Linked DNA regions of Azospira inquinata. The protein of the gene in region 2 interacts with the protein of the main gene of each other region in a pairwise test. Links are inferred from orthologs where the notes say so. Each region holds a gene or a part of one and is shown on either strand. Other genes may lie near its edges. The genes, in order: recO and recR.

Region 1 (7,492 bases), 2.6 Mb from region 2 along the record:
GGCCGAGGGGCAGGGAAGGAATCACAGCAGAGTCTCCAGAACGACAAAGGCCAGCACCGTTTCCTTTTCGTCGCTCAGGGAAAGGTGGGCCCGCAAATGACGGTTTTCCAGGTAACGGGCCAGGGGCGGGGCAAAGGCGAAGCCCGGTTTCCCTAGGGCATCATGGGTAATGGCCAGGGCGGTTAGGGAAGCAGGTGCCCGTACGCCGGTACCCAGGGCCTTGGCAAAGGCCTCTTTGGCGGCAAAGCGCTTGGCCAGCAGGCGGGCCGGGTCGGCACAGACGGAGAATTCTGTCCATTCGTCAGGCGCCAAAATGCGCCGGGCGGCCCGTTCCCCGTGGCGTTGCCACAGGGTTTCCAGGCGGGCCACCTGGACGATGTCCGTGCCGATGCCGAAAATCATTGGGCCACGGCCAGCATCAGGGTTTTCATTTCCGTCACTGCCTGGCGCAGGCCGACAAACACGGCCCGGGCGACGATGGCATGGCCGATGTGCAATTCCCGGATACCCGGCAGGGCGGCCACGGGCTGGACGTTGTAATAATTCAGGGCATGGCCCGCATTAAAGCGCATCCCCGCCGCCAGAATGGCGGCCCCGGCCTGTTTCAGCTTAGCCAGCTCCGCCAGGACGGCCGGGCTTTCCCGGTCCCGCCCCTGGTCGTGGAAGGCGTGGGCGTAGGGGCCGGTGTGCAGTTCGCACACCCGGGCGCCAATATGGGCGGCGGCTTCGATCTGCCCCAGATCGGCATCGATGAAGACGCTACTCACAATTCCCGCATCTTGCAGCCGAGCCACCACGGCCTTCAGATGGGCCTCCTGGCTGCGCACGTCCAGACCACCTTCCGTGGTGATTTCCTGGCGCCCTTCCGGCACCAGCATGGCCATCTGGGGCTTGAGACGGCAGGCGATATCCACCATTTCATCCGTGGGCGCCATTTCCAGATTGAGCTTCACCTGGGTGCTTTCCTTGAGGCGCCGCACGTCCTCGTCCTGGATGTGACGCCGGTCTTCCCGCAGGTGCACCGTAATGCCTTCCGCCCCGGCCAGATGGGCTTCCACCGCCGCCCAGACCGGGTCCGGCTCATAGGTGCGACGGGCTTGGCGCAGGGTAGCTACGTGGTCGATATTGACGCCGAGTTCAATCATAATTCCTGCAACTCCTTGAAAATTTTACGGCTTTCCAGGGGGCGCCCTTCCAGATAATAGCCGATCAGGGCGCGCATCAATTGTTTTGCTTCGCTGCGGGAGCGGGGCCGCTGCCAGTCTTCACTGGCCAGATCCAGGAGGCTTTGGCCGGAGACGCAGAGTTCGCTCCCCTCCCCGCTCTCCAGGGGAACGGCCCCATGCTCGATTTCGTAACGGTAGCGGCGTTGGGGAGCGATGGGCTCACCCCGGGCATCCGCCTCCAGATTCAGGCCGTAGCCCAATTCCTGGAGCAGGGCTTTTTCAAAATGGCGCAGATCCGCTTCCCGCAATCCCTGGGAAATGCGTCCCAGGGTTTCCCCATAGACCTGGAACAGGCCTTCATGGGCGTCTTCCCGGGGCAGGAGTTTGAGCAGCAGCTCATTCAGGTAATAGCCACAAAACAGGGCCTGGCCGGACAGCAGGGGTTGCCCCCCTTGCCATTCAGCCTTCATCAGGGTCAGCACTTCGCCCTTGCCCGCCCAGCCTAGTTCCAGGGGCTGGAAGGCCATGAGCAGGCCCCGGATGGCGGCCCGGGGGCGACGGGCCCCCTTGGCCAGGAGGGCCACCCGGCCAAAATCCCGGGAAAAGACTTCTACAATCAGGCTGGTTTCCCGGAACGGCCGACCATGGAGCACATAGGCCGGTTGCCGATCCACCCGCTGGCGCAGATTCACCTTGGCAGCTCCCCAGACCGGGGCTTATTCGTAACCCAGGCTGCGCAGCAGACGGTCATCGTCCGCCCAGCCGGATTTCACCTTGACCCACACTTCCAGGTACACCTTGCCATCGAACAGGCGCTCCATATCCTGGCGGGCCTCCGTGGAAATGCGCTTCAGAGTGGCGCCTCCCTTGCCGATGACGATAGCCTTATGGCCGGGCCGATCCACCACAATGGCGGCGTAGATGCGCCGCAGGCGCCCTTCTACCTCGAACTTTTCAATCTCCACGGTGGCGGCGTAAGGGAGTTCGTCTCCCAGGAGGCGGAAGAGCTTTTCCCGGATATATTCGGCAGCCAGGAAACGTTCGCTGCGGTCAGTAATTTCATCTTCGCTAAACATCAGCCCCGGATTGGGTAGGTGTTTGCGGGTCTCGGTAAGCAGTTCATCCAGCTGGCGTCCCTTGGCGGCACTGACCGGCAACAGGGCGGCAAAGTTCCGCTTTTCCGCAATCTGGGCCAGGAAGGGCAGCAGCCGCCCCTTGTCCTCCAGCTTATCCACCTTATTCACCACCAGGATCACGGGCCGGTCTTTGGGCAGCAGATCCAGCACCTTCTGATCCTTGGCGTCGAAACGCCCGGCTTCGATAACGAAGAGCACCACATCCACATCCGCCAGGGCCTGGGTCACCCCCCGGTTCATGGCCCGGTTCAGGGCGTTGGTGTGCTGGGTCTGGAAACCCGGGGTGTCCACGAAAACGAATTGGGCGTCATCCTGGGTAAGGATGCCCGTAATCCGGTGCCGGGTGGTCTGGGCCTTGCGGGAGACGATGCTGATCTTTTCCCCGATCAGATGATTGAGCAGGGTGGATTTGCCCACATTGGGGCGACCGACGATGGCCACATAGCCGGAGCGGATTTTTTCGTTATCGGGCGGGGTATCCATTAGCGTCCTTCCAAAAGTTGCAGGGCAGCTTCCGCCGCTTTCTGCTCCGCATTGCGTCGGCTGGAGCCTTCGCCCTGGGTACGCAGACCGAGAAAATCGATATCGCAGGCCACCACGAAATGCTGGGCGTGGGACTGGCCTTGGGCGCCCAGCATGGTGTACTTGGGCAGGGTGTGGTGCCGGGCCTGAACCAGTTCCTGCAAGCGGGTCTTGGGGTCCTTGATGGGCTGGCCGGGAATAATGGCCTCAATGTCATCCTTGAGCATGCGGGCCACCAGAGCGTGGGCCGTATCAAAGGAGCTATCCAGATAGACCGCGCCAATAATGGCCTCGCAGGCATCCGCCAGGATGGAGGGACGCTGGTGGCCGCCACTCTTCAGCTCCCCTTCCCCCAGGCGCAGATAATTGCCCAACTGGAGATGGGTGGCTACCCGGTAAAGACTGTCCTTATTGACCAGATTGGCCCGCAGGCGGGACAAATCCCCCTCGGGCATCTGGGGGAAGCGCAGGAACAGTAAATGGGCAGCCGTGCAGTTAAGGACGCTGTCCCCCAGAAATTCCAGGCGTTCGTTATGGGGAGAACTGTGGCTGCGGTGAGTGACGGCGGTCTGTAACAGTTCCGTGCGTTTAAATTGGTATTGCAGCGCTGTTTCCAGCGCTTTGAGCGGTGCGTTCAATTACCCTTGTCCTTGCCTGCGGTGCTGCCCTTGAAGTCGATATCCAGGCTGACGGGCCCACCCAGGGGAATTTTTTTGGTGTATGCAAAAGCGATCACGATATCCCCGTTATCCTTGGAAATATCCAGATCCGTGCCGTTAATGCTGGTGATGTTGTCGATATCCGCCTGTTTGTCGAAGGCGGTGCGTACCTCGGCCACCGTAGCGGTACTCAGGCTGCCGTTGCCCGTGATGGTCTTCAAGGCCTTGGTAATGCTGAAATATTCCACCACTGCCGGTACCACCCGCATACCGGTAATGGCGATGATGACCACCAGAAAACCGACCACCAGCAGGCCGGAAAGACTCACACCCCGTTGGCGAAACATGGGCTTCTCTCCCTTGAAGTTACTGGAAACCGCCAATGCGCTTCAAATCCCCGAAGTTAAACCAGATGAAGAAGGCCTTCCCCACTAGGTTGGCGTCCGGCACAAAGCCCCAGACCCGACTATCCCGGCTGTTATCCCGGTTGTCGCCCATGGCGAAATAGCTATCGGCGGGCACCTTGCAGATGAAGCCTGCCTCATTGTAGGTGCAGTTTTCCCGATGGGGAAACTGGCTGATTTCCGGAACCCCATCCGGGGCATCCTCATCATTGAGAATGCGGTGCTTGACGCCTCCCAGGGTTTCCTCAAATTGCTTGGAGTAGTAGAGCCGCTCCGGATGCTCGTAATCTCCCAGGGCTTTGACCGGCACGGGCTGGCCGTTGATGGTCAGGCGCTTGTGCTGGTAAGCCACCGTATCCCCAGGCAGCCCCACCACCCGCTTGATGTAGTCCACGGAGGGATCTTCCGGATAGCGGAAGACAAACACATCCCCCCGCTTGGGGTGGCCCACTTCGATGATTTTTTTGTCCAGGATAGGTAGGCGGATGCCGTAGCTGAACTTATTCACCAAGATGAAATCCCCCACCTGCAGGGTGGGAATCATGGATCCGGAAGGAATCTTGAAGGGCTCGGCAACGAAGGAACGGAGCAGAAACACCAGCAGGATCACCGGGAAAAAACCGGAGCCGTATTCCACCCACCAGGGGTCTTTGGCATCCCGGGGGCGTTTTTTCTTCAGCCAGAGGGAATCCGCTATCCAGATCAGCCCGCTGGCTAAAAGCAGCAGGAAAAGAATCAAGGCAAAATTCAAAACGTTCTCCGTTATTTGCTATCCACGCGCAAGACGGCCAGGAAGGCTTCCTGGGGGATTTCCACGGCACCCACCTGCTTCATGCGCTTCTTCCCCGCCTTTTGCTTTTCCAGCAATTTCTTTTTCCGGGTGATATCCCCGCCGTAACACTTGGCCAGCACGTCTTTGCGCATGGCTTTGACGTTTTCCCGGGCGATGATGGTGGAGCCGATGGCGGCCTGGATGGCTACTTCGTACATCTGACGGGGAATCAATTCCCGCATCTTGGCGGCCAGTTCCCGGCCCCGGTATTGGGCATTGGCCCGGTGCACGATGACCGACAGGGCATCCACCTTATCCCCGTTGATGAGGATATCCAGCTTCACCACGTCGGCAGCCCGGTATTCCTTAAATTCGTAATCCAGGGAGGCGTAGCCCCGGGACACGGATTTGAGCTTATCGAAAAAGTCCATCACCACTTCCGCCATGGGCATGTCGTACTTCAATTGCACCTGGCGGCCGTGGTAAGCCATATCCACCTGATTGCCCCGTTTGGCGTTGCACAAGGTAATGACGGCCCCCACGTAATCCTGGGGCACAAAAATGGTGGTGGTAATGATGGGTTCCCGGATTTCCTCGACCTTGGAAACTTCCGGAAGCTTGGCCGGATTTTCCACCTGGATGAGGGTGCCGTCCCGCAGCACCACCTCATAGACCACCGTAGGAGCGGTGGTAATCAGGTCCTGGTCGAATTCCCGTTCCAGACGCTCCTGCACGATTTCCATGTGCAAGAGCCCGAGGAAGCCACAGCGGAAGCCGAACCCCAGGGCCTGGGAGACTTCCGGTTCAAATTGTAGGGCGGCGTCGTTGAGCTTGAGCTTTTCCAGGGATTCCCGCAGGGAGTCGTACTGGTTGGCTTCCACTGGATAGAGTCCAGCGAAAACCTGGGATTTGATTTCTTTGAAACCGGGCAAAGGCGCGGCAGCGGGACGATCCGCCAGGGTGACCGTATCCCCCACCTTGGCAGCGGTTAGTTCCTTGATACCGGAAATGATGAATCCCACGCCCCCGGCGGCCAATTCGGGCAGGCTCTGGGACTTGGGAGTAAACACCCCCACCTGCTCGCAAAGATGGACCGTGCCGGTGGACATGAGGCGAATCCGGTCCTTGGGACGCAGCACCCCATCCACTACCCGGACCAGCATGACCACGCCCACGTAATTATCGAACCAGGAGTCAATGATCAGGGCCTTCAGGGGAGCTTCCGGGTCCCCCTGGGGCGCCGGTATCCGGACTACGACGGCCTCCAGGATGTCTTCCACCCCCAGGCCGGTTTTAGCAGAGGCCAGTACGGCCTCGGATGCATCCAGGCCGATCACATCCTCGATTTCCTGCCGGGCGTTGTCCGGATTGGCTGAGGGTAGGTCAATCTTGTTCAGCACGGGGACGACTTCCACCCCCTGCTCGATGGCGGTATAGCAATTGGCCACCGTCTGGGCTTCCACCCCCTGGGAGGCATCCACCACCAGCAGAGCGCCTTCGCAGGCCGCCAGGGAACGGGATACCTCATAGGAAAAGTCCACATGCCCCGGGGTATCGATCAGATTCAGGTGATAAATCTGCCCGTCCTTGGCTTTGTAGCGCAGCGCCGCTGTCTGGGCTTTGATGGTGATGCCCCGTTCCCGCTCGATATCCATGGAATCGAGCACCTGGGCTTCCATTTCCCGGTCAGACAACCCGCCGCAGCTCTGGATGAGCCGGTCGGCCAGGGTGGATTTACCGTGGTCGATGTGGGCGATAATGGAAAAATTGCGAATGTGCTGCATCAGGTAAAAAAGGGTGCCGCTGGGCACCCTTTATCTGCTGGCCGTAAAGCCAGGATTCTAGCGGATTTTGGCCAAAACAGCACCTACGGCCGCCGGGTCCAGGAAGTAATGACACACCTCCTGCCCCTCATGGAGCAGTACCGGCACCAGTTCCCCCCAGCGCTCTTCCAGTTCAGGAAACTGATCCACGTCCACGGTTTGAACGGGCAGTCCCAAGGGAGCCAGCAGGGGTTCCAGGGCTGCCTCCATGTCATGGCACAGGTGGCAGTAGTTTCGCCCCAGGAGGGCAAAGCCGGAGGACAGGTCCGGCGTCGCAGCCTTATTTCCCATGGTTTAGGACAAAAGCCCCAGAATCACCGGCATGGCCTCGGGGCGCCGCACCAGGCGATGCTGCCAACGCTTGGCCCCCACAAAGCCCAGGAGACCGCCCACCAGGGCGCCCCCTACCCCACCCCACTCTTGCAGAGCCTCGGAAACCAGTCCCTGGCCCAGGGCCGCCCCCGCAAAGACGCAGAGCAGCGGCAGCAGGTAAAGCAGAGCAACGCTTTTCAGCAACACCCCTTCTGCCAGACCGATGGTGACCGTTTGTCCCACCTGGGCGCCGACGCTGTTCCGCACCCGAAAAACCCGGGGAGAAGAACAGAACATTTTGGCGGAGGAAGCACCGCAACCACCAGATTCGTGACAATGGCCACAGCCGCCCCCCATGGCTTCCACCAGGGCGGTATCGCCCTTTTCCAGGGCCCGGACTACTGCTTGGGTTTCGTTCATGATATTTCGCCTCGCCACAGGGCTAGGCGCCTAGGGTTGAGACCGGAACTACCAGCGCCGATCCGGCGCCGTATCCAGCAAGGGCTTCAATTTTCCGGCCACCGCTTCCCGCGCCCGGAAAATCCGGGAGCGCACGGTGCCGATTGGACAGTTCATGATCCGAGAAATTTCCTCGTAGCTCATGCCTTCCAATTCCCGCAACATGATGGCGGTGCGGAGTTCTTCCGGCAGGCCTTCCATGGCGGCGTTCACCGTTTCCCCGATCTGCTTGGATAGGA
Region 2 (7,588 bases):
CCTCTTCCAGGGTTAAATCCCGGGCACCGTCGGCGCCCCGGCCCAGTTCCTTGATATAGGGTACGAAATTCATCGGTCTCCGCTCCTCTCTTCCGGCCCGCTTCTTAGTTAGGGTGAAGCGGTCCTGTCGGCAGCTAGGCCTGGGTGCTGAACGCTTCCGGGAATTAGAACCCGGATGGTCCGAAAAAAATCCCCAAGGCCCCTCTTATCGCCAGGCGCGAAATACATACGCATGGCATAACTTTGGTTCGTGGACAATTAGCAACAGCCGTGCCACGCCTGGATTTGGGGAGAATCGGGGATCAGGGGCCCGGCCAGGGGGGCCGGGCCGCCTCGGGATGGTGCGTCAGCGGAGAGTTGGGCGCCACCCTGGTGCCGGGCGGCCCAATTTACTTCACCCGCTGCAACTTGGGGCGGCCGCCAGCCGGAGGGGCGGGAGGCTCGGGCTCGGGAGAAGCATCCGGCAGAGGGGTGTCTTCCACTTCGAAGGCCATGCCGGCGCCGTTTTCCTTAGCGTAGATGGCCACCACGTTGCCCACGGGAAAGGAAATATTCCGGGCCACGCCGCCGAAGCGGGCGACGAAGGAAATGTAGTCGTTGTCCATGGCCAGCCGGGACGTGGCGTCGGCACTGATATTCAGAACAATCTGGCCGTCCCGGGCGAATTCCCGGGGCACCTCGGTCCGTTCATCCACGACCACCGCGATATAGGGCGTAAAGCCGTTATCGGTGCACCACTCGTAAATGCCCCGAACCATGTAGGGCTTGGTAGATGGTAAATCCATGATGATGGGCCGAAAAAAGGGCGCCGCAGCGCCCGTGGTTGCTTACTTGCGCATGACCTTTTCCGACGGGGTCAAAGCATCGATAAACCCTTGTCGGCTGAAAATGCGCTCCGCGTACTTCATCAAGGGCGCCGCGCTCTTGGGCAGTTCAATGCTGTAATGGTCCAAGCGCCACAGCAAGGGGGCGATGGCCACGTCCAGCATGGAAAATTCGTCCCCCAGCATAAACTTTTGCTTGGAGAACATGGGCGCCAGTTCGGTGAGCCGGTTTTTCACTTCCGTGCGCGCCTTCTCCGCCGTCTTCTGGTTCTTTTCCAGGGCTTCGATGTGCACGAAAATCTCCCGTTCCATGGTGGACAGGAGCTGGCGCGCCCGGGCCCGCATAATGGGATCCGGCGGCATCAGCTGGGGATGGGGGAAGCGCTCATCAATGTATTCGTTGATGATATTCGGTTCATACAGAATGAGCTCCCGCTCCACCAAGACCGGCACCCGGTTGTAAGGGTTGATGACGGCGATGTCTTCCGGTTTGTTGAAGAGATCCACGTCGATGACCTGGAAATCCATGCCCTTTTCGTACAGGACGATGCGGCAGCGATGGCTAAACGGGTCAGTGGTCCCGGAGTAGAGGTTCATCATAGTCAATACCTCAAAATGGAATCGGCACCGCCGCCGGGGAAAGCCCCCGGCAAACGATGCCGTTGCCTGGATCAGGCGGGGTTAATGCACGTCTTTCCAGTATTCCCGCTTCAGCAGGTAAGCCAGAACACCCAGCACGGCGAGGAACAGCAGCACGCCGACGCCCAGTTGCTTACGGAAATTGGCGCCCGGTTCGCTCATGAACACCAGGTAGCCGACCAGGTCAGCCACTTCCTTGTCGTACTCGGCGGGGGACAGCTTGCCGGGCACTGCAAGTTTCAGGTGCTTATGTTCGTTACCGGCGGCATCCTTTTCCACGTCCAGCACTTGCTGGCCTTGGAGTTCCCACAGGACGTGGGGCATGCCGACGTTTTCAAACACGGTGTTGTTCCAGCCGGTCGGACGGTTGTCGTCCCGGTAGAAAGAACGCAGATAGGTGTAGAGCCAGTCGGCGCCGGAACCCGCCTCGGATTCCTTGGCCCGGGCGATAACGCTCAGGTCAGGAGGCGTGGCACCGAACCACTTCTTGGCTTCGTCAGGACGAATCCCGACGCGCATGGTGTCACCCACTTTTTCGCCGGCGAACATCAGATTGTCCTTAATCTGTTGCTCGGTCAGACCGATGTCCTTGAGGCGGTTGTAACGCATGGAGGAAGCGCCGTGGCAGCTCAGGCAGTAATTCACGAAGAGCTTGGCACCGTTTTGCAGGGCGGCCTGATCGTGGGAAACGTCAGGAGCCTTGTCCAATTCCAGGGGGGCACCACTGGCCAGCACCGTCAAGGGTGCGAAAAGCAGTGCGAGGAGCAGTTTTTTCATTTCTCTCGTCCTTTGCTTAGTGGGTGACCCGCTCGGGTTCCGGGCTGTACTTGTCCACCTTCGAGTACCAGGGCATGGTCAGGAAGAAGGCAAAGTAGATAACGCCGCAGATCTGGGAAATCTTTTCACCCCAGAAAGACGGCGGTTGGGTACCCAGGTAGCCGAGAATGACAAACGCCACCACAAACAGGGCCAGGAAGGTCTTGTAGATAGGACCGCGGTAACGGATGGACTTCACCGGGCTGCGATCCAACCAGGGCAGGAAGGCGATGATCACCACGGAAGCGCCCATGGCCACCACACCCCAGAACTTGGCATCCAAACCGAACAGGGGGTAGGTCACCGCCCGCAGGATGGAATAGAAGGGGGTGAAGTACCACACCGGAGCGATGTGGGGCGGAGTCTTCATGGGATCGGCCGGAATGAAGTTGTTGGATTCCAGGAAGTAACCGCCGCCTTCCGGCGCGAAGAACACCACGCAGGAGAAGACGAAGAGGAACACCACCACGCCAACGATATCCTTCACCGTGTAGTAGGGATGGAACGGAATCCCGTCCAGGGGAATACCGTGTTCATCCTTGTGCTTCTTGATTTCCACACCGTCCGGGTTGTTGGACCCCACTTCGTGGAGGGCCAGCAAGTGGGCAACCACCAGACCCAGGAGAACCAGGGGCATGGCGATAACGTGGAAGGAGAAGAAGCGGTTCAGAGTCGCATCCCCCACCACGAAGTCACCCCGCAGCCACACGGACAGGTCCGGGCCAACGAAGGGAATGGCGGAGAACAGATTGACGATCACCTGGGCGCCCCAGAAGGACATTTGTCCCCAAGGCAGGAGGTAGCCGAAGAAGGCTTCACCCATCAAGCACAGGAAAATCCCGATCCCGAACAGCCAGATCAGTTCCCGGGGCTTACGGTAGGAACCGTAGAGCAGACCGCGGAACATGTGCAGATAGACCACGATGAAGAAGGAAGAAGCACCGGTGGAGTGCAGGTAGCGGATCAACCAGCCCCAGGGCACGTCCCGCATAATGTACTCGACGCTGGCGAAGGCCACCGGCACACCGGCAGCGTTCAGGGAAGCATCGGGCTTGTAGTGCATGACCAGGAAAATACCGGTCACGATCTGGATCACCAGCACCAGCAGGGCCAGGGAGCCGAAGAAGTACCAGAAGTTGAAGTTCTTCGGTGCGTAGTATTCGGCCAGATGGCCACGCCACATGGCCGTGGCCGGGAAACGGGCATCCACCCATTCGAGCAAGTTGCCGGCCTTAGAGCCGTCGGACTTGTACTTTTCAAAGTTGGTATTGGCAGCCATTCCTTACGCTCCCTTCTTGTCTTCGCCAATCATCAGGCGGGTATCAGAGAGATACATGTGGGGCGGGACTTCCAAGTTGAGCGGCGCGGGTTTGCTCTTGAAAACCCGACCGGCCAAGTCGAAGGTGGAACCGTGGCAGGGGCAAAGGAAACCACCCAGCCATTCTCCGGGCATCCCTTCTTCCGTACCAGACTTGAACTTGGAACCGGGAGAACAGCCCAAGTGGGTGCAGATACCGATGGCCACCAGGTATTCAGGCTTGATGGACCGGTGTTCGTTGGTGCAGTAGGTCGGTTGCTGGGGCTTTTCGGACTTGGGGTCCAACACTGCGCCATCCAGCTTGGGCAGGGTCGCCAGCATTTCCTTGGTGCGGTTAATAATCCACACCGGTTTGCCGCGCCACTCCACGGTCATCATTTGGCCCGGCTCCAGCTTGGAAATATCCACTTCCACCGGAGCGCCAGCCGCCTTGGCACGCTCGGACGGCAGCATGCTGGAGACGAACGGCACGAGGGTGGCGACTGCCCCCACTCCACCGACGGCCGCAGTAGCGACCAGCAAGCGCCGCCTCCCGCAGTCCACTTTGTTCTCTTTGCTCATAGCGCTGATCCCTAAACTTAGAACGTAGAAAATTTTTGAAAGGCAAACCGCACACTATCCGACGATTAGCCGAATAAAACTTTGTGATTATACTTGAATCGCTCCGGGAACTGGAAGGCGGCCCCGAGGATCAAAGGCCCTTTTTATCAGGCTTTATCCGGGTCCCGCCGGTCCCGCAGGGCCTGGGCTAAGGTACCCGGGTCCACAAATTCCAACTCGCCCCCCACCGGCACACCCCGGGCAATACGGCTAACCTTAAGGCCCCGAGCCTTAAGCAGCTCCCCCAGATAGTGGGCGGTGGCCTCCCCTTCGTTGGTGTAATTGGTGGCAAGAATCACTTCTTGAACCGTGCCGTCGTCCGCCCGGGTAAGCAGGCGATCCAGGCCTAAATCCTTGGGCCCCAGGCCGTCCAGGGGGGAAAGGCGGCCCATGAGTACATAGTAAAGCCCGTTATAAGCCAGGGTCTGCTCCACCATATTCATGTCCACCGGGGTTTCCACCACACACAGCAGACTGGCGTCCCGCTTGGGGGAAGCACAGCGCTCACAGACTTCCTGCTCGGTCAGGGTATTGCACCGGGCACAATGACGCAGCCGCTGCAGGGCGTCCTGCAAAGCCCCCACCAAACGCTGGGCCCCTTGCCGATCCTGTTGCAGCAAATGAAACGCCATGCGCTGGGCGGATTTTGGCCCGACGCCGGGCAGGCAGCGCAACGCGGCCACCAGCCCGTCCAGACTGTTACCGATCATCAGAAGGGGAGCTTCAACCCGGGGGGCAGATTCAGGCCGGAGGTAAAGCCGGACATTTTATCCTTGGTCAGCTCTTCACCCCGACGCACCGCATCATTAACGGCTGCGGCAATCAGGTCTTCCAGCATTTCCTTATCGTCCATCACGGAAGGATCAATGCTGACCCGCCGGACGTCATGGGCGCAGGTCATTTGCACCTTGACCATCCCAGCCCCGGCCTGACCTTCCACTTCCAGCAGGCTCAGTTCTTCCTGGGCTTTGCGCATATTTTCCTGCATCTGCTGGGCTTGTTTCATCAGCCCGGCAATTCCACCCTTCATCATAAAGGTCTCCTCAAAGGGGTTTAATGGATGATTGAATCAACGTGGCGTCCAGCAACTGCACCGCCGCGTTAACAAAAGAATCTTGGGCCAGGGCCTCGGTAGCCTGGGCCAGCCTGGCTTTACGGGCCTTGGAAGCTTTAATGGCCGGCGTGTCCCCTGCCACGTCCCCCACCTGGATATGTAAGGACACTGGCCGCCCCAAGCGGGCCTGGAGCGCTTCCCGGAGTTTATCCTGAGAGGCCTTCAAAAGGAGATGGGATTTATCCTGGGCCAGACGTAAATTCACCGCCCCTTCAACCAGGGATTCCAACAAACAGTTCTGGGCCAGCTCCCGGGCCATGCCGCCGATGTCCAATTGACGCAACAGGCCTTCCCAGGTGCTAGGCACCTCCAGTTCCCCAGAGGCCTCGGACACGGGGGCCACCTCCGCCTTAGTCTGGGGAGCGGGGGAAGGTTCCTGGGCAGGAGGCGTTGAGCGGGAACCTGGGCGCTCAGCGCTCGAAGCTTTTTTTGCTGGAGTCTCGGGGGGAGGCGCCCCCAGCCCTTTGGCAGGGGAAAACGTTAGCAAACGCAGCAGGGTGACGAGAAAACCGCTGTAGGGATCTGGAGCCAAGGGCAGGTCTTTACGTCCCTGAATCAATATCTGGTAGGCCAACTGCAAGCCTTCGGGATCGAAACGCTCCGCCAATCCCTGCAAGACTTCCCGGTCAGGAGCATCCGGGGGTAAAGCCCCCGGCGCCAACTGGGCCACCTGGATTTGGGTTGCCAAAACAGCCAACTCTTCCAGGGCGGAGTTGAAAGAGAGGGATTGGGCCGCCATATCACCGGCCACACGAACCAGCGCCTCCCCATCCCCCGCCAGAACGTGGTTCAGAATCGCCGTCAAATGGCCCCGATCCACCGTCCCCAGCATTTCCCGGACTAGGGCGCTTTCCACTTTACCACTGCCGTAGGCAATGGCTTGATCCAATAGGGAAAGGGCATCCCGCATACTGCCATTGGCAGAGCGGGCCAGCATAGAAAGTCCCTCGCCCTCAAACGGAATCTGTTCCTGGCCCAGAATATAGGCTAGGTGATCCACAATGGCGTTGATGGGCATCTGCTTCAGATTGAACTGCAAGCAGCGAGACAGAACCGTCACGGGAATTTTCTGGGGGTCCGTGGTGGCCAGAATAAACTTCACATGTTCGGGGGGCTCTTCCAAGGTCTTCAACATGGCGTTGAAAGCCGAATTGGAGAGCATATGGACTTCGTCAATGACGTAGACCTTGAACCGGCCACGGGTGGGCGCATACACCGCATTTTCCAGCAGCATGCGCATTTCATCGACTCGGGTATTGGTGGCCGCATCCACCTCCAGCAAATCCACAAAGCGACCGCTATCGATTTCCTTGCAGGCAGAACATTCGCCGCAGGGCTCGGGGGTAATGCCCTTTTCGCAATTCAGGGATTTCGCCAGAATGCGGGCCAGGGTAGTTTTTCCCACCCCTCGGGTGCCCGTAAATAGATAGGCGTGATGTAGTCGGTTTTCCGCGAGCGCATGGGTCAATGCCTTAACAACGTGCTCCTGCCCCACAAGACTCGCAAAGTTCCGTGGGCGCCATTTCCGCGCCAAGACCTGATAACTCATAGTCGCATCGACAAAAGGGGAATCGGATATTCCGCCCGTAAAAACAAAAGTGGCGAGCCTTACCCCCGGCACTTGCAGTAAGTAGCTGTGGCTGCTTCCTTCCGGACCTGACCCGATTCACTACCCTGCAATGCGGGGAGACCCGCCGAGGGCCATTATACTGGGGAACGGGGGAATACACCAATAAACAGGATGGAGGAAGCTGTACGAGTTAATCACGGAGACGCAGAAGGACGTCACGGGGATCATGGAGGAGCACTACAACAGCCTGTCCCAGCGGGCGGCGTCGGCGATTGAAACGTCTTCGTCCAAGGCGCCGTTGGGAGGCGACGTAATGGCGGCCGCCATGAAGACCCTGATGGGAGCCTCCACCCAGGCTTTCGAGAACTTCACGAAGTTGAGCAAGCAGATCACAGAGATAACGGAGGGAGGGGTAACGGCGGGGAGCGTGACGGCGAAGGCAGCGCGGAGCACGGCGAAGAAAGCGTAAGCCAAGGAATAGGAAGAAATGGAACCCGGCGGAAGCCGGGTTTTTTTATGGGGGGGGCTGGGGGAAGGAGTTGGCGGGAAGCGCTGGCGGCGGGGAGAAAGGAAGCCTAGAGAGGGGATGCAGGGGTTTTCTCCGTCGGAGGCCGGGAAGCCCACAGCGGATAGCCTAGGCAGCAAGGAAACAAGGAGAGGGAGGAAGGTAAAGCGAGGAGAAACGAGTGGGGGGAGATACAAAAGTA

Evidence for each region.
Region 1: the proteins of recR (region 2) and recO interact in binary tests that used the Escherichia coli proteins (3 or more experiments, as listed by UniProt). The link is inferred for Azospira inquinata from one-to-one orthologs.

The regions. Positions count from the first base shown.
Region 1 is NZ_CP064782.1:3,186,078-3,193,569, forward strand. The notes cover bases 1-2,887. They hold recO (DNA repair protein RecO), read right to left. Parts: upstream 1,859-2,887; coding sequence 1,142-1,858; downstream 1-1,141. Other genes in these bases: nagZ (beta-N-acetylhexosaminidase), read right to left, coding at 1-25; acpS (holo-ACP synthase), read right to left, coding at 22-402; Azoinq_RS14340 (pyridoxine 5'-phosphate synthase), read right to left, coding at 399-1,145; era (GTPase Era), read right to left, coding at 1,883-2,785; rnc (ribonuclease III), read right to left, coding at 2,785-2,887. Also shown: more of rnc, read right to left, coding at 2,888-3,462; Azoinq_RS14360 (DUF4845 domain-containing protein), read right to left, coding at 3,459-3,830; lepB (signal peptidase I), read right to left, coding at 3,850-4,638; lepA (translation elongation factor 4), read right to left, coding at 4,650-6,443; Azoinq_RS14375 (glutaredoxin family protein), read right to left, coding at 6,501-6,773; Azoinq_RS14380 (SoxR reducing system RseC family protein), read right to left, coding at 6,777-7,214; RNA polymerase sigma factor RpoE, read right to left, coding at 7,263-7,492. UniProt on the Escherichia coli protein: Involved in DNA repair and RecF pathway recombination.
Region 2 is NZ_CP064782.1:550,353-557,940, forward strand. The notes cover bases 3,107-6,089. They hold recR (recombination mediator RecR), read right to left. Parts: upstream 4,908-6,089; coding sequence 4,305-4,907; downstream 3,107-4,304. Other genes in these bases: Azoinq_RS02450 (cytochrome b), read right to left, coding at 3,107-3,558; petA (ubiquinol-cytochrome c reductase iron-sulfur subunit), read right to left, coding at 3,562-4,158; Azoinq_RS02465 (YbaB/EbfC family nucleoid-associated protein), read right to left, coding at 4,907-5,230; dnaX (DNA polymerase III subunit gamma/tau), read right to left, coding at 5,241-6,089. Outside these bases: DNA-binding protein YbiB, read right to left, coding at 1-73; Azoinq_RS02435 (ClpXP protease specificity-enhancing factor), read right to left, coding at 390-785; Azoinq_RS02440 (glutathione S-transferase N-terminal domain-containing protein), read right to left, coding at 828-1,424; Azoinq_RS02445 (cytochrome c1), read right to left, coding at 1,506-2,240; more of Azoinq_RS02450, read right to left, coding at 2,257-3,106; more of dnaX, read right to left, coding at 6,090-6,860; Azoinq_RS02480 (hypothetical protein), read left to right, coding at 7,108-7,350. UniProt on the Escherichia coli protein: May play a role in DNA repair. It seems to be involved in an RecBC-independent recombinational process of DNA repair. It may act with RecF and RecO.